DNA from 2 places in the Mucilaginibacter inviolabilis genome. Region 1 is predicted to be linked to the other one. Evidence: riboswitches for the same ligand, from Rfam matches in the RefSeq annotation. Region 1 holds a riboswitch; the other holds the start of a gene.
The links. A riboswitch is a leader RNA that binds a small molecule or an ion and turns the genes downstream of it on or off. The one in region 1 is predicted to bind thiamine pyrophosphate.
Positions count from the first base shown of each region.

Region 2: linked by a shared signal. The riboswitch ahead of thiD (bifunctional hydroxymethylpyrimidine kinase/phosphomethylpyrimidine kinase) and the one ahead of thiS (sulfur carrier protein ThiS) in region 1 are both predicted to bind thiamine pyrophosphate.

Region 1 is NZ_JAANAT010000001.1:913,650-925,936, forward strand. It holds gene moeB (HesA/MoeB/ThiF family protein) at 1-620, opposite strand, end outside; gene thiH (2-iminoacetate synthase ThiH) at 668-1,780, opposite strand; gene G7092_RS03530 (thiazole synthase) at 1,773-2,540, opposite strand; gene G7092_RS03535 (thiamine phosphate synthase) at 2,553-3,197, opposite strand; gene G7092_RS03540 (thiamine phosphate synthase) at 3,194-3,844, opposite strand; gene thiC (phosphomethylpyrimidine synthase ThiC) at 3,947-5,830, opposite strand; gene thiS (sulfur carrier protein ThiS) at 6,020-6,223, opposite strand; TPP riboswitch at 6,290-6,383, opposite strand; gene G7092_RS03555 (DinB family protein) at 6,508-7,026, shown strand; gene G7092_RS03560 (hypothetical protein) at 7,095-7,757, opposite strand; gene G7092_RS03565 (DUF4268 domain-containing protein) at 7,980-8,441, shown strand; gene G7092_RS03570 (glutaminase family protein) at 8,759-11,221, shown strand; gene G7092_RS03575 (hypothetical protein) at 11,395-12,287, opposite strand, start outside.
Region 2 is NZ_JAANAT010000001.1:3,414,757-3,427,043, reverse strand. It holds gene G7092_RS14070 (phosphoglycerate kinase) at 1-247, shown strand, start outside; gene G7092_RS14065 (EndoS/ChiA family endoglycosidase) at 547-1,554, opposite strand; gene G7092_RS14060 (EndoS/ChiA family endoglycosidase) at 1,656-2,627, opposite strand; gene G7092_RS14055 (EndoS/ChiA family endoglycosidase) at 2,755-4,068, opposite strand; gene G7092_RS14050 (EndoS/ChiA family endoglycosidase) at 4,325-5,656, opposite strand; gene G7092_RS14045 (endo-beta-N-acetylglucosaminidase H) at 5,777-7,015, opposite strand; gene G7092_RS14040 (endo-beta-N-acetylglucosaminidase H) at 7,048-7,995, opposite strand; TPP riboswitch at 8,405-8,497, shown strand; gene thiD (bifunctional hydroxymethylpyrimidine kinase/phosphomethylpyrimidine kinase) at 8,554-9,390, shown strand; gene G7092_RS14030 (DUF6624 domain-containing protein) at 9,521-10,204, opposite strand; gene G7092_RS14025 (response regulator transcription factor) at 10,537-10,761, shown strand; gene G7092_RS14020 (CocE/NonD family hydrolase) at 11,587-12,287, shown strand, end outside.

The DNA.
Region 1 (12,287 bases):
ACTTCGTTAGCCATATAGGTGCCGATAATACCCGGAAGAACGCCGATAACGCCCGCTTCTTCGCAATTGGGTACTTCATTTTCCGGAGGGGGCTCCGGAAACAGATCGCGATAATTTGGGCCGTTCTGATAATTGAACACCGATACCTGTCCTTCAAACTTAAAAATAGAGCCAAATACCAATGGTTTATTTAAGGCCACACAAGTATCATTAACCAGGTAACGTGTGGTAAAGTTATCGGAGCCATCAACAATTATATTGTATCCGCCGATCAGCGTTACTGCATTGTCGGCAGTTAATCTTTCTTTGTAAGCGGTTAATTCAATAAAAGGGTTTAACCATTCCAGCTTTTGCTTAGCTGTTTCGGCTTTGGGTTTTCCAACATCGGCAATGGAGTACAGGATTTGCCGGTGCAGATTACTGATATCTACCACATCATCATCAACAATACCCACATAGCCAACACCGGCGGCTACCAGGTATTGCAAAACTGGACAACCTAAGCCTCCTGCACCAATCATCAGCACCCTGGCAGTTTTTAATTTTTCCTGTCCGGCCAACCCTAATTCGGGCAGTATGATCTGGCGGTTATATAGTTTTAGTTCTTCACGTTCCAACATTTTTTAAATTTTGAACCCTCTCCTTCAGGAGAGGGCAGGGTGAGGCTCTATGTTAAACAATTATCCCAATCCTTCCATACTGGTTCATAGCCCTGTTGTGAGATCACTTTAGCAATATCAGCCGGACTCCGTTCGTCCGAAATTTCAAACTGCTCCAATGATTCCGGTTCAACAGCATATCCACCTGGGTTGGTTTTTGACCCGGCGCTAATAGAGGTGATGCCCAGTTTAATGATGTTATTCCGGAAATGAGGTGATTCGCGGGTAGAGATGGATAGCTCTACTTCCTCGTTAAACAAACGGTAAGCACATATTAGCTGCACCAGCTCACGGTCGTTCATTTCAACCTTAGGTTCCAGACCACCACTGAAGGGACGCAGCCGGGGGAACGACAGGCTATATTTACTTTGCCAATATTTCTTTTCAAGGTAATGGAGGTGCAAGGCAGTAAAAAAGCAGTCTGTCCGCCAGTCCTCTAAACCTATCAATACCCCTAAACCCATTTTATGGATACCCGCCTGGCCAAGCCTGTCGGGGGTTTCGAGGCGATACTTGAAATTGGATTTTTTTCCTTTTGGATGATGTTTCTTGTAATCCTCCCGGTGATAGGTTTCCTGGTAAACCAGTACCGTGTTTAAACCATAGGGCGTCAACTGCGCATAATCTTCCAGATCCATAGGTTGCACCTCCATAGAGATGTGCGCAAAATGCGGACGGATAAGCTCCAGCACTTTTTTAAAATATTCCACATGAACCGTCACGTTGTCTTCACCGGTCACTAAAAGCACGTGTTCATAGCCCATGGCTTTGATTACCGCAACCTCCTGCATAATTTCCATGGGCGACAAGGTTTTGCGCCTCACCTTATTATCATAGCTAAAGCCACAATAGGTACAAATATTACTGCATTCGTTGGATAGGTAAAGCGGTACATACATCTGAATTACCTTACCAAAGCGTTTAAGGGTAAGCTGCTGACTAAGTTGTGCCATTTGCTCCAGATAAGGGGCAGCCGCAGGCGATACCAGCGCTTTAAAGTCTTCCAGGGTACGTTTGGTGGCTGATAACGCTTTTTCTACATCTGCACCGGTTTTGGCGTAGATACTGGCTTTTACCTCATCCCAGTTATAGGTTTCAAAAATATCGTTAAAGCTATGCATCTAAAAACGAGGTTAAGGGGCTGCTGGCAACAGCATGCGAAACAGGGGAGGCTAGTTTAGCTTCAAAAGCTATCCGGCCTGCTTCTACAGCAATTTTAAAGGCAGTGGCCATACGTATCGGATTGCCGGAAACAGCGATAGCGGTGTTTACCAATACAGCATCAGCTCCAATTTCAAGAGCCCGGGCGGCATCAGATGGTGAACCTATCCCTGCATCAATAATAACAGGCACATTGCTTTGTGCTATGATGATCTCTAAAAAATCAATGGTTTTTAATCCTTTGTTGCTGCCGATAGGCGAGCCGAGTGGCATTACTGCTGCTGTACCGGCATCCTCTAACCGCTTACACAAAACCGGGTCGGCATGGATGTAGGGGAGTACCACAAAACCTAGTTTGGCCAGTTCTTCCGTGGCTTTTAGGGTTTCGATAGGGTCGGGCATCAGGTATTTAGGATCGGGGTGGATTTCCAGTTTTATCCAGTTGGTTTCCAGGGCTTCGCGTGCCAGTTGCGCTGCAAAAATAGCTTCTTTAGCATTGCGCACACCTGAGGTGTTAGGCAGCAGGTTGATATGTGGATATTTTAAGCGGATCAGTAAGTCGTCCTGTTCATTGTTTCTCACATCAACGCGTTTCAGGGCTACGGTAACCAATTCTGATCCCGAAGCAACCAATGCCTCTTCCATTAATGCGGATGAACTGAATTTTCCCGTACCTGTAAACAGGCGGGAGCTGAAAGTTTTATCGGCTATTTTTAACATCTCTTTTAAATTTTAAGCTTCTTTCAAAGCATTCGTGTTTAATTGCTGATATATGAATTGAGTTATTTGTGCGGCATCGGTAGCATGAGTAATTGCTCCTGAAATGGCTACACCATATATCCCGGTTTGCATGATAGCCTGGATATCATCTGGTTCGATACCACCTATAGCGATAATGGGGATATTGATACCGGCTGATCTTACTTTCTCTAAAATCGCCTGGTAGCCCTCCAATCCTAAAATCGGACTTAGCTTTTGCTTAGTCCTGGTAAACCGGTAGGGGCCCAGGCCAATGTAATCTGCACCTTCTGTAACGCGTTGTTCAACGTGCTCAAAAGTATTGGCCGTTCCTCCGATGATCATTTGATTGCCCACTATTTGCCTTGCCTGGGCAATGGGCATATCTTGTAAGCCCAGGTGCAGTCCATAAGCACCGGCTTTCAGCGCAATTTCCGGATGGTCGTTCACAATCAGCTTCGCGCCAAATTCCTCGCATAAGGCCCGGGCTTCCAGTGCATATTCCAGGATCAGGTTTTCGGGCGCGTCTTTTACCCGGAGCTGGATCCATTTACATCCGGCGTTAAGTGCCGCCTTTATGGCTGTAAGATGTGTTCCATTTGTTGGTGGCTGCGATATATAATGAAGTTTATGAATCATGCTTGTTTTGTTAAAAGGTATTCCTGTAATTTCCTGAAGTTGGTGACCGCTTGTACGGAATCGTTCCATATCGTGCCCAAAACTGCCGCGCCATCAAATCCCATGAATTTTAATTTGTCCAAATTCGAGGGTTTCACACCGCCTAAAGCAATAATTGGTGTTGCGATGTTTGATGGTAACTGGAAATCATTGGGCAGCTGACTTTGATAACCCGCTTTGGATATACTATTAAATACAGGGCCGAAAAAAGTATAATCAAACAGAGGAGATGAACTGTTTGTAATATCCTGAGTAAGACTTACGAAGTTTTTAAAACTTCGTAAGTCTTTATCCGCATGTGTGGATGTGCTCAATACATAGCCTTCTTCTTTCTGAAGGATCAGTTTTTTCGGTTCTGTTGCCAATCTGTGTTTTTCGGTATAATGCAATCTCTTGGTATTAAAATCTACCGCAATATGATGCTGCTGATGTAAAGCGATATAAGGATAAAAAGTCTGATCAATCTGCCTTAGTAAATTGACCAGCTGCTTCTCATCCCAATCAGGTTTTCGCAAATGAAAACGTGTTAGGCCAGCATCAAACAGTTGGTTGATTATCCGCGCTTCATTTGTTACCGTATCCGGATGTGAAATAACTATCAGTTGCATATACCTTTATTCATTAGTGGTCGGTCAGTCTGAGCTTGTCGAAGACTCGTGTGTAGAGGCCTGCCCACCATGCTTCGATAGGTTCAGCATGACAGCTAGCTTTTACAAGTATATTTCGCTTCCTTTCTCAGCAAACTCCTTTGATTTTTGCTCCATGCCTTTTGCCAACACATCTGCTTCATCTACACCGTTTTCCTTGGCGTATTCCCGTACATCCTGCGTAATTTTCATCGAACAGAAGTTAGGGCCGCACATAGAGCAGAAGTGGGCGATCTTAGCGCCATCGGCAGGCAGGGTTTCATCATGAAACTCCCTGGCCGTATCCGGATCAAGCGATAGGTTAAACTGATCTTCCCATCTAAACTCAAAACGTGCCTTACTCAAAGCATTATCCCGGTATTGTGCACCGGGGTGCCCTTTAGCCAGATCGGCCGCATGGGCCGCTATTTTATAGGTGATCACGCCGTCTTTTACATCTTTTTTATTAGGCAATCCTAAATGCTCTTTTGGCGTAACATAACATAGCATGGCTGTACCAAACCAGCCGATCATGGCGGCGCCAATAGCCGAGGTAATATGATCGTAACCGGGAGCGATATCAGTAGTCAGCGGTCCTAAGGTATAGAATGGTGCCTCCCCGCAATGGGCCAGTTGCTTATCCATGTTTTCCTTGATCATGTGCATAGGGATGTGGCCCGGGCCTTCAATAATGGTTTGCACATCGTGTTTCCAGGCAATTTTGGTCAGTTCGCCCAAAGTTTCCAATTCTCCAAATTGCGCGGCATCATTAGCATCGGCAATACAGCCTGGTCTTAATCCATCGCCTAAGGAGAAAGCCACGTCATAGGCTTTCATGATCTGGCAAATCTCTTCAAAATGGGTATACAGGAAGTTTTCTTTGTGATGGGCCAGGCACCATTTGGCCATGATAGAACCTCCTCTTGATACAATACCGGTGATACGCTTGGCCGTGAGCGGTACATAGCGTAACAGTACACCCGCATGAATAGTGAAATAATCTACGCCTTGTTCTGCCTGCTCAATCAATGTATCCCGGAACAGCTCCCAGGTCAGGTCCTCCGCTTTACCGTTCACTTTTTCCAGGGCCTGGTAAATAGGTACGGTGCCGATAGGTACGGGCGAATTACGGATGATCCATTCGCGGGTTTCATGGATATTTTTCCCGGTTGAAAGATCCATGATGGTATCCGCTCCCCAGCGGCAGGCCCATACTGCTTTTTCAACTTCCTCTTCAATGCTGGAAGTAACAGCCGAGTTGCCGATGTTGGCATTGATCTTCACCAAAAAATTACGACCAATGATCATCGGCTCAATTTCGGGGTGATTGATGTTGGAAGGAATCACGGCACGACCGGCGGCAACTTCCGAACGTACAAACTCGGGAGTGATATATCCTTTTGGGGTATTTGCTCCAAAGCTATGGCCCTGGTGCTGATGGCTCATCACCTCGTATTGTCCGTTTAATTGCTCCTTTAACAAGTCGATACGTTGATTTTCACGAATAGCGATATACTCCATTTCGGGTGTAATAATGCCTTTTCTGGCATAATGCATCTGCGATACGTTCATACCTTCCTTTGCCCGCAAAGGTTTGCTTACATGAGCAAAGCGCAATTCGTCCAGGCTGCTATCGTTTAAACGCTGTTGCCCGTATTGGGAGGATATGCCTTCCAGTTGTTCCACATCTGCCCGGTTCAAGATCCACTGCTCACGTAAACGGGGTAGCCCTTTTTTAACATCAATAGTAGCGTTAGTATCAGTATACGGGCCGCTGGTATCATAAACAGTAACGGGCGCGTTGGGTTCTGTTTCGCCAAAGCGGCCGTGCAGTTTAGTATCGTTTAAACTGATCTCGCGCATGGCTACCTGGATGTCATGCAGCTCGCCTTTTACAAAAACTTTTCTGGAGGCCGGGAACGGATCGGTAGTTAATACCTTGCCGGTTGGAATTTTTTCTTGCTTCATCCTTATACAATTATTGAATTATTGATTTAGTGAATTAGTGATTGGAGCTAATTATTGAATTATCGATTTTTGAAGGGGAATCTATTTGCACTTAATAATTATTGATTTAGTGAATTAATGAATTAGTGACTTTTGTGAAGGGGCGATTTATCTGCACATCTTCATATTTGCATATCCGCACATCTAACATCATCCTCCTTGTGTTGCTTTGATGATGACGATTTGATCGTTGGGGCTGAGTATCTGATTATCCCAATTGGCTCTTGGAATAATGGCCTGGTTGATGGCTACGGCAATGCCTTTTGGCTGGGCATCGAATACAATAGCGAGCATTTGCTGCACATTGCATACATCGGTAACCTCGTAAGTTTGTTGATTGACGGTAATTTCCATTCTGTTTCTAAAATCTCGACTTTAGGAATGGCCCCGTTACATGGAGGAAAGAAAAAATAACCACATAGGGTTATCGTCACTTTTCCCTTCGGCAGTACTAACTGCATCAGGTTCAAAGGGTATTATCTCAGTCCATTAAAGGACACCCCTAAAGTTGCGGTAAACTTATAAAAAAATAGATAATTCAAAGAGATATTTATTTTTTTAATTTCTTTCATGGCTACTGACATAAGGCTGTCACTGGCCTGCAGTTACTTTGTTTTATAATCAAAACAAAAGAAACCATGGAAACAAATTCAATCCAACAACAAGTAGACAATTCAGCCGCTCAACTTATTTCGCCAGAAGCTTTATTAAACCACTGGCAAGGTCACCGCAAATTAACTCGGAAAGTTATTGAGGCTTTTCCGGAAGATAAATTATTCAATTATTCTGTAGGAGGGATGCGTTCATTTGGCGTAATGGCTATTGAAATTATGGATATAACTCATCACGGTATTGATGGTATCATCACCGGCAAGTGGAATACCCTGCTTGATCATTCTTCGGGAAAAATACAGGCACAACCTAAAGCCGAAATTTTAAAGCAATGGGATCAGATCACTGCGCAATTGAATGAGTACTGGCCACAAATTTCCATAGAGCGTTTTTTAGAAGTTGAACTGGCTTTTGGAGCTTATGAAAATAAAAATATTGGCACTATACTTTATGCTATTGATAACGAGATCCATCATCGTGCACAAGCTTATGTTTACCTGCGTACATTAGGTATTGAACCACCTGCGTTTTGGGACAGGTTTTAAGCCGAATTCTGTAAATCAAAAAGCAGCCTCTCAATCAGGCTGCTTTTTGATTGTTTTTTTGATAAACCCTATTTTGTATGCACAGGTGAATTTTCATTGTAAGCATGAACAATCAATTCGATATTATTAAAATTATAATCTTTATTCTTATCCAGTTGTGCCACTATCTCGGGCTTATCCTTTAAGTAAGCCTCCATTTGGTTTTTGAATTTACCTTTGTGATGGTCGACCAGTGTGTATTTATTTTCACTATCTCTTTTTACATAATAATAGATACGTTTTTTGGTGAAATAACCAGACATGTCACTTCCCTTGGTATTATCGGCTACTTCTGTAGCCACCGCAGCAACGTGGTGTACTTTGTCCATCCTTGATAGTGCTAACCCAATCATATAGAGTTTTACATTACCCGATTCCAGGAGCTCGGCGTAGGCTTTATCAATGTGCCTTTTTCGGAAGATAACAACATAATCTACCTGACTAATAGCTACGTATTCATGGCCACCCACCTCAAATTGCGGACATTTGGCCACATTTATTTTGAGCGTTTTATCGCCAAGCTGTTTTTTGAATAGAAAATTTTCGCAATCAGAACCGTCAAAAGAAATGAGGCCCTCAACCTTATGTTGAGTAGAGTCGATATAATAACCGGCAGTATATTTATCGGCCGCATAGGTGTTATCAAATGAAAAAATAATAAGCAACAAAACGAGGTAAATGGAGGTTTTCATAGATTTAGTATATTTAGTAAGACTATATTTATAGGTAATTGTGACAAGGTTACCATATGATTTTGTCTTTTTATTTTAATTGTAATAAATACCATAACGATAATTATTATAGTTTCATTACAATAGATATCGTAAAAAAATATAATCCAAAATTACTCATTCAAATACCGTTGCCGATATTTTCTATAATTTTGCAGGCTCAGTAAAATTATCAACAACACATTGTATTCAAAAGACGAGGCATCACAGATCAGACAAGCTTTTTGGACCGCATTTGGGCAGTATATAGCACCACAGCTATCGGCCGATGGCTTAAGAATTAATTGGATCAATTATAAAACCGGCATCAAGCACCTCAACTTTAAAATGCAGGCCGGTAATCGCCAGGCCTACATTGCTATCGAAATTTCACACCCCGACGCCGGCATGCAAGAACTAATGTTTGAGCAGTTCAAAGAGCTGAAAGCTGTACTTAACACGAATTTTAATGAAGAGTGGGATTGGGAACTGCATACCCGCGACGAAAATAATAAACTGGTAAGTCGTATTATCAAAACGTTGCCATCTGCAAGCATCTTTAATCGTAACGACTGGCCTGCACTTATTTCATTTTTTAAACCTCGTATCATAGCGCTAGATGAGTTCTGGAGTGTAGCTCAATATAGTTTCGAACTGTTTAAGTAAAACCAGATTTGCAAATGTGCGGATATGCAGATGTGCAAATAAAACCGGATGTGCAAATATGCGGATATGCAGATGTGCAAATGAAGGTAATGATTGATGATTTGATTTCTTGATCTGGTGCGTTTACGTATTCAATCTCATTAGCGCATCTAACCTCATCTGCACATCTGCATATCCGCACATTTGCACATCTTCTACATATCGTCTCAATTAATCGTCAATTTAACGCTTTTTGTGGTGGGGTATCTGTTTTAAGGCGGAAAATGCAAATATTTACGGCTCTATAATTCCATATTGTATAAACCATTTATAAAAACATGAAAAGGTTCCCATTAGTTGCTTGCCTTGCATTGGCCGGTTTTTTGGCCAGGGCACAGGCTACCAAAGCTCCTGCTTATCCGCTTATCACACACAATCCTTATTTCAGTATCTGGTCGTTCACCGATAACCTGAATGAATCTACCACTCATCACTGGACAGGTAAAGATCAATCAATGCTGGGTTTGATTAAAGTTGATGGCACCGTTTACCGTTTTATGGGCAAAGAGCCGGTTGAATATAAAACTGTACTGGCTGCAGCTGATGAAAAACCTTATGCCTGTAAGTTTACAGAGACAGAACCTTCCAAAGATTGGGCGTCTGCCAAATTTGATGATAGCAGCTGGAAAACGGGGACTGCTCCATTTAGTAATGATAAACAGGCTGCCAAAACCTTATGGACAGGTCGTGATATCTGGGTACGCCGCACTTTTACCCTGAACGATTTGAATTTTAATAAACTTTGGCTAAGGCTGCACCACGATGACGAAGCCGAGGTTTACATCAATGGTAAAAAAGTAAACGAACAAGGGGGCGCCAATGGCGATCTGCAATATTTTATACTTTCTGACGATGCAGTAAGCGCATTGAAAAAAGGCGAAAATGTATTGGCTTTACATTGTACCAACACCGGTGGCGGTGCCTGGCTTGATGCCGGTTTGGCCGATGAGCTTAAACCAACAGGCCATACTGCTTTGGAACTGGCAAAACAAACCAGCGTAACCATAAATGCTACCCAAACTATTTACAATTTTAAATGCGGGAAGGCCGATCTGCAGCTTACCTTCACCTCGCCATTGCTGATGAGTGATCTTAATCTTTTATCACGTCCGGTGTCTTATATCAGCTATAAAGTAAAATCAAATGATGGGGCATCACATGATGTAAAAGTTTACTTTGGTGCATCGGCAGATATTGCACGCAATACAGCACAACAACCGGTAACCACGCAACAATACACATCGGGTACGCTGTCGGTTTTAAAAGCAGGCACCATAGAGCAGCCCATATTGCAAAAGAAAGGCGACGATCTGCGTATCGACTGGGGATATATGTATGTGGCCGTACCAAAAGCAGCCAATGCACAACAATATGTAAGCACCGGTAAACAAGCTGTCGATTCATTTTTTAGCGGCGACAGCAAATCAACGGTAAAAGAGGGAAGCAACCTGGTTTTAAATACCGTGATACCTTTTGGTAAAGTGGGTAAAACAGCCGTGGCTAAATTTGTGGAGCTGGGCTATGATGATATTACACCGGTACAATACTTTCATACCAATTTAAAACCATGGTGGCAAAACGCGCAAACTAAAACCATAGAACAGGTACTGGCAAAAGCTGCCGTGGAATATCCTGGTATTCTGCAAAAATGTGCTGCATTTAATACCTCTATGTATAAAGATGCTCAAAATGCTGGTGGTACTAATTACGCTAAACTGTGTGTACTGGCTTACAGACAATCTATTGCTGCTCATGTACTGGTAAAAAGCCCGCAAGGTGAAATCTTATTTCTGTCGAAAGAGAATTTCAGTAATGGCTCCATCAATACTGTTGATATTACTTATCCCTCGTCGCCCTTATATTTGCTTTACAACCCTAAATTGATGGAAGGTATGATGAATGGGATCTTCTATTTTAGCGAAAGCGGTAAATTTGCCCATGATTTTGCTGCCCACGATCTGGGCACCTATCCTTTAGCCAATGGTCAAACTTATGGGGAAGGTATGCCTGTAGAAGAGTCTGGTAATATGCTGGCATTAACTTTGGCTATAGCGAAAGCGAATGGCAATAACCCTGCTTATGCCAAAAAGCACTGGAAAATATTAACCACCTGGACAAATTACCTGGCTAAAGAAGGCTTAGATCCTGCCAATCAGCTTTGTACCGATGATTTTGCCGGTCACCTGGCCCGTAACGCCAATTTATCGGCCAAAGCTATTGTGGGGGTAGGTTGTTATGCCCGCCTGGCTGATTTGCTTGGTCAGAAGGACGTGGCTGCAAAATACAGGGCAATGGCTAAAGATATGGTAAGCAAATGGATGAAAATGGCCGACGCCGGCGATCATTATTCGCTGGTGTTTGATAAAAAAGATACCTGGAGTCAGAAATATAATATTATCTGGGATAAGATACTGGGCTTAAATCTGTTCCCGCAATCGGTTTATGACCGGGAGGTAAAGTTTTATCTAACCAAACAAAATCAGTACGGATTGCCATTGGATAGCCGTAAAACCTACACCAAAAGCGACTGGATCATCTGGACAGCTACTTTAGCCAAAAACAAAGCCGATTTTGAGGCGTTGGCTAACCCGGTTTACAAATATGCTATGGAAACACCAACCCGTGTACCCCTGAGCGACTGGCACGAAACTACCAATGGTAAACAGGTAGGTTTCCAGGCACGTAGCGTAGTGGGTGGCTATTTTATGAAGCTTTTACAACAAAAATGGAGCGCTAAATAAACCCCACAAAAGCCCTCTCGAAAGGAAGGGCTTTAAATAAAAAAACACACGTCATTGCGAGGAACGAAGCAATCTCTATGCTGTACAGAGCCAACATCCAAAGTTGACCAGCCTTAGTAGAGATTGCTTCGTGCCTCGCAATGACGCTTTTTAGTTTTGCCCTATGTTCATCGTTACATCCCTGCGGGTACACTCCAGGTATCCGCATTAAAGCCGGGATTGATCTCAAAGCTATCGTATTGAATAACCAGTTTTTTGATGCCTGATGTAACCACTTCATGAAAAGGGATCAGGATACCTTGTACCGGGCGCAGATCTGACAGGACAGATATGGATGTTCTGCCCGATGTTTTATTGGCCTCGGCCACTAGTTGGGTTTGATCGTTAATGGCAAAAATATAATCGTTACCGTCAAGCCTGCATAAAACCGAATAAGTGTTATTATTCTTCAATTTTTGCATACTCACTACCTGCATCTGGTTGATGGCCGGTTTGCGTAACCCCAGCAAACCCGAATAGAAAGTACTCTTCATTTCCGCTATCCTTGCAGAAGGCATAGCCGCTTTTCTGCCGTTAAGCCATTGCCAGCCGTTGCCATTTTCTTCCTGTTCAACAGAAATCATCTTACCGTTTTCCCAAAGTTCTATCCGGATTTTGTTGCCGGGTATATCCAAATAAGATATTGCTTTTACGCCCATAATAGTAGCCGAATAGCGCATGGTTTTAATCACATCGAGCTTAGTGCCGCCATGTATGCTGTTGGCCTTTAAAAGCAATGCTTTTGCTTCGGTGTTACCTGTTGCATCGGTAGTTGTGGCAATACTTGTTTTACCGGGTTGATTCATCGTATTTGTAGTTTTGGCAGGTTTGTCATCATCGCCCTTCATAAAATATATCCCTCCATCAATCGCTGCCATAGGCTTTCTTCCGCCCGTTTGACAAAAAAAGTTATGTATTTCTGTCCTTCCGTCACTGTAGGTGAGGGTAAGCGTACCATTATCTATTTTATAAATACCGCTACCGCTGCTGTTTTTGGTGCTTCCGCCACCTACATTATCGCCCGAAA
Region 2 (12,287 bases), 2.5 Mb from region 1:
ATGGAACGGCCCGATGGGTGTTTTTGAAATGGAAACATTTTTAGTAGGTACCAAAGCTATTGCCGAGGCAGTAGTTAAAGCAACCGAAAATGGCGCTTTCTCCCTGATAGGTGGTGGCGATTCGGCTGCTGCGGTAGCTAAGTTTAACCTTACCCATGAGGTGAGTTATGTATCAACCGGTGGCGGTGCTTTGCTGGAATATATGGAAGGTAAAGAATTACCAGGCGTAAAAGCTATCAACGACTAAATAAAATATCTTTTATAAAAACAAAAGCTCTCCGATTTTTCGGGGAGCTTTTGTTTTTTGTAGGGTTTGCGGGATGTCATGCTGAGCTCCGTCGAAGCATGGTGTGTAGACCTCTGCGCTCTACCCTTCGACGGGCTCAGGGTGACATCCCTCATTAGGAATCATTCAGCCTGTGGTCGGTGTTATCACCGTACCACTATTTACGTTTATTGAAAAGTATGGTGCTGGGATAACACCGACCATAAGCTAAAAAGCTCCCCGATTTTTCGGGGAGCTTTTTAGCTTATGAACTTACTCAATTATGGGTTCATGATCTTGATCAGATCTTTGGTTACTTTGTAATCAGGAACACGGAGTGTGTTGTCATGCATCGAGGTTAGCGGCGCGTCGCGGTCAATAGCATAACCAAATACTCCGCCTTTTTTGCCAGTTGTTGGCTCCCAACGGGCATAATCATAGGCTCGACCTGTACCATTTTCCGGGTAGGTAACATCATCCCAATAATTGCTTGGGTAACCGTTTTCTTCATAAAATGAAAATCCGGGTACAAACTGAGTTGAAGCAATATAAGATTTAAACGTGTTCCATGTGCCTTGTAAGGTAGATGAGCCTCTGCCATAAGCCTGTAACCAAACAAAGTCGATCAGGGTATACACTTTTCTGAAAAGACTGTTGGTGCCGGTTTGGTTGGTATCAAAGGTAAGCAGTTTTCCGGTGCCCGATTTTGGACCCAGGTAAGCCGAAAGCGCAGTGTAAACCCCAGCCATGTCGGTGAGGGTTGTGCCCGATGGGTTGCTTTCCACATCAATATCATAGCCATCCAAACCGTATTTGTTAACCACACTATCCATGATCATTTTAGCGGTTGTTTGGTACCCTGCGGTAGTATGTGGTACGCCCGACGGAATATTCAGGTTGCCTGTGACAATTACTTTGGTGCCTTTGGCATGTAACGAGCTAACCCATGCCGGGACGCTGCTGGCAATAGGCGATGTTTTGTCAAAACAAAAAAGGATAAGTACGTCGAGACTATCGGGTACCAATGAAAAGTTAGAGCCATTTACGCCAGGCCCATAACAAGGGCCCTGTACACGGTAAAAGCCTGCGCTAATTTCGTGTTTTGTGGCTTTATAAGCAATCAGGTCGGCGTTTGAAGCCATGGTTGTAAGCCCATTTTTAGATGCACCTGTAGTTGGTGATTTTGAGACAGTGTTTCCAGAATTCTTTTTACAAGCCTGGGTTGCGAACAGAGCTGAAAGGCCAATCAGCAAAAGACCGGCTTTTAATGAAGATGTGTTTCTTTTCATAATTTGGTTTTTTGAAGGGTTTATATTTGGTGAATTTGTTTTATTGTTTTATAATGTATCAGGGCACTTTCTGAAAAGAGCCCTGATATAAAAGCTGCTTATTAAGGTTTAATAGGGCTCAGATGGGCAAAAACAGAATCGGTATAAGCCTGACCCGCACCATTTGCCGCATAAACCATAATTCCTGCTTTAGCACCGCCTGTTTTAGGCTGCCATGCGGCTGCTGCTTCGGCATTGGTCAAGGTGTTATATTGGGATGATACGCCAATCATTGTTTTGGCATTGCCTATGTATTTGGCCCATTGATTAAACCTTGATGTGTTATCAGAGAAATAGCCCATATCCTCCACAAAATTAAAGTAGGCCGCCATGCTGGCGCTTTGGCCTATGGCATTACCTTCTGGCGCTCCGCTGTATATGGCTGCTGTGTAGATGGTAGCGGTGTTTGATGATTTTGGCCCGAAGTATCCGCCGAGAGCTTTCAGCATATTGGTATAGTTTGTATTTACTGTTGCACCGTGTTCTATATCCAAAGCAATGCCGTCAAGATGCAATGAGTCAATTACAATTTGTTTAACAAACGCTGCAAATTGAGTATAGGTTAATTTAGTACCGGCGCTATTGGTAAAGGGTGTTGTGGTGCTCCATGAGGCCGCATCATCAATATTCATCAGTACCTTAACGCCTCTGCCTTGCAGCGTTCTTACATCGGCCATAATGGCTTTGTATGATTTGTAAGTGTTGCTCAGCATGATGCCGTTATGGTTGGGATCATAATGGGTTGAATCGGCAATTTGCCATGGGGTACCCTCAAACAATACCATCACATTGGCGCTTTGCGTACACTGCAGTAACGAAACACTGCCGTTATCAAAAGCGTAATAAGCAACCTTGTAAGGAGGACCGGCAGTAACGGCCGTTGAATTAACAGCACGTGCTACAGTAGTGTTTGAATTACCGGATGCCGGGGATAACTGTTCTGATTTTTTACAACCGGCAGAAAATAGCAACGCCAGGCCTGCTAATACAAGGCCTGGTTTACAAGCCTGGTTTAACTTTTTTACTGAATTCATTTTCATAGATTTTTGATAGATGGGTAAATAGTAATTGGAGTTTTAGTGCACTAATCGTTTTCATAAGAACCCACCCGAAGGTGAGTTCTTATAAGTTGTTTAACCGTGTCGGATAATAAATTATTGATTATTGAATTTTAACAGAGGTCACTACATCATTGGCACTTGGCGATAGGGCACCAAACCAACTGTTATTGGCAGTAAGCGTCCAGGAGGTACCACCAAAATTGTCATTGGCATACATGATCACCGTCCAGCCGGATGGTATTTGTACCGATGATGCCCAATTGTCTACAAAGCCTTTGGCCTGCAGTTGTGCCAGGGTATAAGTGCCTTTGGCTATTTTTTGGGTAGCCGTGCCGCCATAGCTCGAATTCTGGTAAAAAACTACACCTGTAGTGGTCCCGCCACCAGCAACGGGATTCATGATCTTGATGAGGTCATTGGTTACTCTGAAATTTGGTGTTCTAATGGTATTGTCATGTTGTGATGTAAGTGGCGCATCGCGGTCAATGGCGTAACCAAAGGTTCCTCCTTTTTTACCTGAGGTAGGTTCCCAACGGGCATAATCATAAGCGCGACCTGTTCCATTTTGCGGATAAATAACATCATCCCAGTAATTGCTTGGGTAACCGTTTTCTTCATAAAATGAAAACCCAACCACAAATTGTGTAGAGCTGATTCGCGACGAAAAAGTACTCCAGGTACTTTGCAAGGTACTTGCGCCCCTGCCATATGCCTGCAGGAAAACGTAGCTTATATCGGCATATACCTGTTGGAAAAGGCTATTGCTGCCTGTTTGGTTGGTATCAAAGGTGAGCAGCTTGCCGGTTCCGGATTTTGGACCGAGGTAGGCAGAAAGCGCATTATAAACGCCTGCCATATCTGTTAAGGTAGTTCCGGACGGGTTGCTTTCAATGTCGATATCATACCCATCTAAACCATATTTATTAATGGTACTATCCATGATCATTTTTGCTGTAGTGGCATAACCCGCAGCATCATGGGTTACCCCTGCAGGGATAGCGAGGCTACCGGTATAAAGTACTTTGGTGCCCTTAGCGTGTAAGGCCGGTATGTAAGTATTTTTTAAAGCTGTCCAGTAAGGGGAGCTGGGAGGGGTATAATCAGTAAAAACAATAGCTATATCCAGGCTGTCGGGCAGGTCGGTCATGATCGGGTCATTGGCATTCCCGGAAACGGTTCTGTCGCGCCAGGTTCTGAAAAAGCCGGCTGTAATCTCGTGGGCGCTGTTTTTATAAGCAATTAAATCGGCATTTGAAGTAGCCTGCGTACTGAGGTTGTTTTTGGATACTGCTGCCGTTTGTAATTTGGAAGCCGCGTTACCGCTATTATCTTTTTTACAGGATTGGGTACAAGCAAGGGCCGATATGCCGAGCATAAAAAGACCGGTTTTAAGGGAGAATAACTTTTTTTTCATAATGAGGGCTTTTAAAGGGTTTATGTTTAATAAAATTGATTCATAAATATTAACAGGCAGATTGTATAGGAACTTTTTCCAAAAGAATAATTAGCCAAAGAAGGGTGAGACTCCTTCTTTGGCCATTATTTATTTCGTAGATCTTTACTCCCAAAGAGGAGTTCAGATCATTGAATTTTAACACAAAGAAGGGTGAGACTCCTTCTTTAGCTAATTATTTATTTCGTAGATCCTTATTCTCAAAAAAGAGTTCAGATCACTGAATTTTAACCGAGGTTACCACATCATTGGCATTTGGCGACAAGGTGGTGAAATCTGGCGTGTTTGCTGTACGTGTCCAGGATGTACCACCAAAATTATCGTTGGTATACATGATCACTGTCCATCCCGATGGCACTTTTACCGATGATGCCCAGTTATCCACAAAACCATAAGCCTGTAATTGGGATAAGGTATAGGTACCTTTAGGTATCAGGCTGGTAGCCGTACCGCCATAATTGGTATTCTGATAAAAAGTTACTCCTGTAGTTGGCGTGGTGCTGCCGCTGCCGTTCATCAGTTGAATGGCGTTCCTCGAAACGATGAATGGCGGGGTGTGGTTATAATCGCGGCTCATACGATATGCGCCAACACCGGCAACCTTGTTGGTTTTGGCCCAATTAGTGGCATAATTGTATAGATCGGATGTTGCCTGAGCATCGCCGCCTGATTGATCTTCAGTGCCATCGGCATGTTTAAAGCTATCGCCGTTAACCAGCAAAATAGTTTTATCCGATCCATAAGTAGAAGCTATCGAAGATAGTGGGAAGGAACTGCTGCTCCAGTAATGGCTTCCGGTAGTATAAGACTGGAATAATATATAGTCATAATTGCTTTTGGTGCCGGTTAAACTGTTATTATCCAGAGATCCGTCGGTATCATAAAAAAATACCGGTTTTTTGCCCATGCTTTTGGTAACTGCCGAGGTAGAGTTTGGCCCGAACCATTTGGCTACCGATTTTAATAAATTGGGGTAACTGCTGCTGGTTACATTTTTATTGTCGATAGTTCCGGATTCTATATCCAGGTCTATCCCATCTAAAGAGTCGGCTACAATATGCTGGTTATACATCGCCTGCGACCAATGATCATAAGTGCTGGTTGAACTGGCAACAGTCTTGGTTGAAGTTGGCGTAGCCGGATCCTTGGAAGAGCCATCAAAATAGGCATCCTGCAGAAAGTGGCACACCACTATCCTGGTTCCCTTGGCCTGAGCAGCGCGCCAGTGTGATCGTGTGGCATCATTCCCGGCAAAAAACTCCAAAAAGTCGGTACTGTCCGGTGCATTGGCTGGGTTATAACTGGCTGCAGGATCGGCACCATCACCTACCAAAAAGCCTACAAATATTTTATGTACACTGTTTTTGTAAGCAATTAAGTCGGCATTGGAAGTGACCGCCTGTGTTTTTAAACTATTCTTGGAGGCGCCAAGTGTTTGTAGTTTTTCGGCGGAATTTCCACTATCCTTTTTGCAGGACGAAGTAAAGGCAAGAGCCAACATACAGAGCATAGGCAACCCTACCCTCGTTAAAAAAGCATTTTTTTTCATAATAGGTTTTTTAATAACAGTTAAATAGAGCGTTGATAGAGTCAAGAATCGAGAGCCCTGGAAAATGATCATACATCATTTCACTTATGTCTTGATTCTTGACTCTTAATTCTTATTCGATTATTGAATTTTAACAGAACTTACCACATCGTTAGCATTGGGCGACAAGGTGGTGAAATTGGCAGTGTTGGCGGTTAACGTCCAGGATGTACCGGTAAAATTATCATCGCTGTACATGGTCACTGTCCATCCCGAAGGTATTTTTACCGATGATGCCCAGTCGTTCACAAAGCCTAAAGCCTGCAACTGTGATAAGGTATAATTGCCTTTGGCTATAGTGCTGGTGGCGGTTCCACCATAATTGATATCCTGGTAAAAAGTAACACCGGTAGCCGGTGGTGTAGTGCCGCCGCTGCCAAACACCGTTGCTTTACCATATAGCGCGTTAGATACATTGCTCAGGTAAGTGTGCGAATCGGCATTAGGCAGGTTATAGTACAGGTAGATGCCATAACCATCACTAACCGTTTGTGTAGCCAATGATGCAGCAGTTGATGCGCTGGTGCTTTGGATATCAATAGCAGCAGGACCTAAATTGCTTTTAGCCAGGCCCGGTACGTTAGGGGCACCATAGCTGCCATAGTAAGCTTGCCAGCTATAATCAATTTTTGAGCCTACGGTTACACCGTTGTAACTTAAGTTTGATGCAGCAGGGCCAATAAAGTAAAAGGAGATCAGCTTATTAGGCATCAGCTGGCGTAGTGCGGTTACCAGGTAAACAAACGAACTGGAGTTGGGTTGTCCGGTATTGTTGGTACCATAATCGGCGTATTCATCATCAAAGTCAATACCGTCAAGACCATAAGTTGTTACTGCGTTGGCTAATAATTGTGCAAAATCCTGCGCGGCTTGCTGACTCGGGAAGTTAGAGATACCGGCACCCTGGTGATTGCCCAGGATGGACAGCATTACCTTAATCCCTTTGGCCTGTAATGGCTGTATTTTGGTGGCTGCATTATTTAATACAGCGGTTACCTGCGGGTTAAAAAACAACTCGGCCTTTTGGGTAGTGGTGTTATAATTAATATTGGCCGCGAATATGATACCGATATCAAAAAGCTGCTCCCCGGTTGACAGGGTATAATTGCCTACATTAAGGATATCGTTATTGTTCACTTCCACATAACAAACGCCTTTAGGGCCACTAACGCCAATAGCATTGGTGCCCAGTTTTGAGGAAGCGGTGTTTGTTTTTGCAGTAGGAGTAAGGTCTTTTTTACAGGCTGCTGTAAACATCAGGCTAAAGCTTAATAAAGCAATGGCTGTCCTGTTAAAGAATAAGTTGATAGATGTTTTCATGTCGGTTTCTATTAGTTTTTCAAGGGTAAACTTTAGGGCTGTTTCACGGTAGCTTTACCATATAGCGCATTGGAAACGCTGGTTAAGTAAGTATGTACATCTGTATTAGGCAGGTTATAATACAGGTAAATACCGTAGCTGTTATTAACAGTTTGTGTAGCCAGTGAAGCCGCGGTTGATGAGCTGGTGCTTTGGATATCGATAGCCGCAGGACCCAAATTGCTTTTAGCTAATCCCGGAACGTTTGGTACCGAATAAGAGCCATAAATAGCATTCCAGCTGTAATTAACTTTTGAGCCTACGGTTACACCGTTATAGCTTAAGCGCGATGCTGCAGGGCCATAAAAATAGAAAGAAATGAGTTTGTTTGGCATCAGCTGACGCAAGGCGGTTACCAGGTAAACAAATGAACTGGAATTAGGTTGTCCGGTTCCGTTGGTGCCATAATCGGCATACTCATCGTCAAAGTCGATACCGTCAAGGCCGTAAGTGGTAACGGCGTTGCTGAGCAGCTGGGCAAAATCCTGGGCAGCCTGCTGGCTCGGGAAATTAGAGATACCCGCACCCTGGTGATTGCCCAAAATAGAAAGCATTACTTTAATGCCTTTGGCCTGCAGTGTTTGTATGTAAGTAGCTTTGTTGCTCAATACATTAGTTACCTGCGGATTAAAAAATAACTCGGCCTTTTTGGTGGTGGTGTTATAATTGATATTAGCCGCGAAGATAATGGCAATATCAAACAGCTGCTGCCCGGTTGATAGGGTATACTTGCCCACGTTACGGATATCGTTACTGTTAACCTCTACGTAGCAAACGCCTTTAGGACCGCTAACGCCAATGGCGCTGGTATTTAATTTTGATGAGGCGTTGTCGGCTTGCGGGGTGGGTGAAAGGTCTTTTTTACAGGCCGCTGTAAACAGCAGTGAAAAGCCTAATAAAGCAATAGATGCTTTGGTAATTGAATTGGATGTTTTTCTCATTGTCGGTTTTTAAATTGGTTTATAAATTTTTGATCGGTTGTAAGCTCAAAAGCGGTGTTTTATCCATAGGCATATCGGCTTTTTATTGGTGGCATAAAGAGATAATTGGAGATAAATTAATAAGGAGGGTAGGGTATTAAACGATTTAGCATTATAATATGTTTAGTTAAATAACTAAGAAATGTTAAATATTTTTTAATGTCCGGTAAATTGATGAGCATATATTAATGGGTTTATATGCGTAATGATTTAATTGGTTTACAGCTATATAGACAAGTAATAAATAACAATTGCCTACAAGCATTTAAAATTTAATTATATTAATATCTATATTATCGCCATATATGGTTTAATAGTCTCATTTGGCGCAGTAACCGGTAATATGCCATCAGGAAAAAAACTACATTTGCCATGGCTTTAGGGGTATTCTGCAAAGAATTGAGATAAACCCTTTGAACCTGATCCGGCTGATACCGGCGGAGGGAAAAGTTTGGATTTATTTTATCCACACCGCTCAGTCCTGAGCCCATAAGCCTAATTTTTATCAAAAGATCAACGATGAGTAAAAAAACACAAGGCTATCCATCCGTTTTAACAATTGCAGGATTCGATGGTAGCGGCGGTGCCGGTATGCAGGGCGATATCAAAACCATCTCGGCACTGGGCTGCTATGCTACCTCGGTGCTCACTGCGCTCCCGGTTCAAAATACTTGCGGGGTAAGGTCCATTTATCCTATACCCGCCACTATTGTCGAAGCTCAGTTGCAAGCCTTATTGGATGATGTTTTTCCGGATGCTATCAAAATAGGCATGGTGCATTCTGCTGATGTGGTTGAGGTCATTGTAAATACTTTACAACAGTATCCTAAAGTTCCGGTGGTATTTGACCCGGTCATGGTATCAACCAGCGGGCACCGGCTCCTGGAAGATAGTACGGTGGAAATCATCGTTAAAAAATTATTCCCCATAACCACTATTGTTACCCCTAATTTAGATGAAGCTGCGGTTTTAACCGGGATGTCTGTACATACTGTAGCGGATATGCGAATAGCCGGTAAAAGGATCATGGAGTTGGGAGTAAGATCTGTCCTGCTCAAGGGCGGTCACCTGGATGCCGCACAATTAACCTCCTTGTATTTTACAAACGACGGCAATATACAGGAATACAAGTTTGAAAAAATCGATACCCCAAACACCCGTGGTACAGGATGCGCCCTGTCATCGGCCATAGCCGCTTACCTGGCTATAGGCAGATCACTGCCAGATGCGGTGACCCTTGCGCAACAATACGTACACCTGGCCATATTGAACGGGAAAGATGGACAAATGGGCAAGGGGAATGGCCCGCTGAATCATTTTTTTAATCCTGTGGAATTAATTAAGCGGGTGATTTAATATATAATATCTTAAAAGCGGTTGTCACCCTGAGCTCCGTCGAAGGGTAGAGCGCAGAGGCCTGCCCGCCATACTTCGACAGGCTCAGCATGACACCCCTTTCGAGGAAAATTGTGCCGGAACAACTAACTTACAATTTCTGTTCTTTGGCTGCCTTTTCAATTTCAGGGAGCGAGTTTTTATAGGCTGTTATATCCCAGGTTAAGTTAAATAGTTTGGCATACGCTGCAATAGGTTGCAGATCCACAGCTTTGCGTCTTTCGTCCACATGGTCGGGATCTTCTATCGGATAAAAGCATAATTTGCCGGTTGTTTTGTTGTTGAATAGCTGACTGCCGTAAATCTGCTTTTTGCCCTGTCGCATGGCAACACGGTCTTCTAACAGTGCTAAATTGCTCGAGAGTGTTTTGCCATCCATTACCGCTTTCCTTACCATGGGCAGATATTCTTCCTGCGTGGCAAGATCGGCATGCTGTATCACTAAAAACAAGCCCTGGCTGCTATTCATACCTACATCCTGCGGGCCAAGCCAGCCATATTTGTTGATGATACCCTTTACTTTAACTAAATTTTTAGCATCGATGGCCCGTAATGCTTTTCTTGCAGAATCGATCCGGGTTTCGCTGGCCTTACTTTTCGAAATTTCACCCATTCTGATCCTGCCTCCCTGGTCGTCCTTATAAATGGTATCCAGCATGAGCATTACCGGTTTGTTGAATTTACTGCTGTCGATAGTAAAAGAATTTACCTGTGCCATGGATACCGACCGTAAAAGCACCAGGATCAGGACGGGATAGGTGTGTTTTATTTTCATTGTGATAAATTGATGTTTGGTATTGGTAAAGGGCTTATTATTAACGGGAAACTATTTTTAAAATTGTCTTCGCAGATGCTCATTCCATAGCAACGGCATCCGCAAGAATGTGCATCTGACAATCCGTGAAAACCCCGCAGCCCTGATGGATTTTACGCGATGTATTCAACGTAAAATCACGATGCCGATCGCGTAAATATCCCGTCTGCTTTTTCTTGCCGGTACTGCAATTTTGCAGCTCACATTTTTTATAACGAGGGAAGACAACAAATACTAATCAGCCCAGCACAGCACATAGGTAGAACGTTTTATTCCCTGAAACGGACAATCGTATGTACACAGAAAAAGTTAGAACATTCACAAAAAGAGAAATGGAAGTGCTCGATTTGATTGGAGAAGGATTTTCCTCCAAGCAGATCGCTGGGAAATTATTTATCAGTATTAACACCGTGGAGACACACAGGCGTCACATGCTTGAAAAAATGGAGGTTAAAAACTCCATGCAACTGATAAGGCGCGCAACACACGCGTTATTGCTTACGGAGAGCGGATTTTAATAAAAAGTTTATTATTATCCCCATATTATTCCCCCCTTCAAGCCCTTGGTCATAAAACTAAGGGCTTTTTGTTTGTTGTTTACTCAGAGGCTCCTAAATATTTAAGTTACCCCATCTAAACTAAGGAGCATCCGGAAAGCAGGTTCTCGATTAGGAGACTCCGCAGGAGTCCAAATTTCTTTAATTTTTATCTATAAACAGGTGACCTCTCTGAGGCCGAACGGCAGACCAGGTATACTGATTATCATATAAAGCATTGCCGGCCCCAGCCAGGCCACGTATTTATAGGCCTAAAAGGCACGTTTTTTGGCCCCGTAGGTGCCTCCAGTTGAAATTTTATGTTGGGGAGTTTGTAAGTTAATTGGTTATAGTATAAAGCTTTGTCGGCCCTAGGGGGGCGTGTTATAGTTCTAAAAAACACGTTTTTTGGCCTCATAGGTGCCTCCTGTTGAAGTTTTAGGTCAGGGAGTTTTGTAAGTTAACTGGTTATCATATAAAGCATTGCCGGCCCCAGCGGGGCCACGTGTTTATAGGCCTAAAAAGCATGTTTTTTGGCTCCGTAGGAGCCTCCTGTTGAAATTTTAGGCTGGTAAGTTTTGTGGGTTAACTTGTTGTCTACTCAAGGTCCGCTGCAAGAGACCCTGAGTTATTGGCTACAACAATGGAAAGCCCGGTCCCTTTCAGGAAACTCCAAGGGGATGAAGCGTCTCTTGAAAAGAATCCGCAGGGGAGGAATACCTTACTGCTCATTCCAAACTTAAGACCCTCCACCAGTTGCCTCTTATATTTTATTCAGGTACATTTATCGCTTGATTGACTTATTAAATGAAAAAAACATTATTTATCTGTTTATGGCTGACGATAGCGGCCATCAGCGGTTACGCTCAACCCCAGGCGCCTGATGCCGAGTACATCAAGGCTAATTATCAGAAATACGAATACCAGATACCCATGCGCGATGGTAAAAAGCTGTTTACCTCGGTATATGTACCCAAAGACCAGTCGAAAAAGTATCCTATCATGATGGACCGCACACCATACAGCGTTGCGCCGTATGGAACAGATGTGTATAAAGGCGGTCTGGGTCCATCGTCGTTATTTGTGCATGACGGGTTTATTTTTGTTTACCAGGACGTTCGCGGCCGCTGGATGAGCGAAGGTATTTTTGAAGAAATGACACCCGAAAAAGAGGTTCATAAAACCAAAAACGATGTTGACGAAGGCACGGATACTTATGATACCATCAACTGGCTGTTGAAAAACCTGCCCAATAATAATGGTAAAGTAGGCGTATGGGGTATATCATATCCTGGCTTTTATACTACGGCCTCATTGCTGAGCCGCCATCCGGCGCTGGTTGCTGCATCGCCACAAGCTCCCATGGCCGATCTGTATCGCGATGATGCTTTTCATAACGGCGCCTTTATGCTGGTAGCTAACTTTGGCTTTTACCCATTTTTTACCAATCGCCAGGATGATAAACCTACGCAACGCCGGTCGCCTGGGCTTAATACCGGAACCGAAGA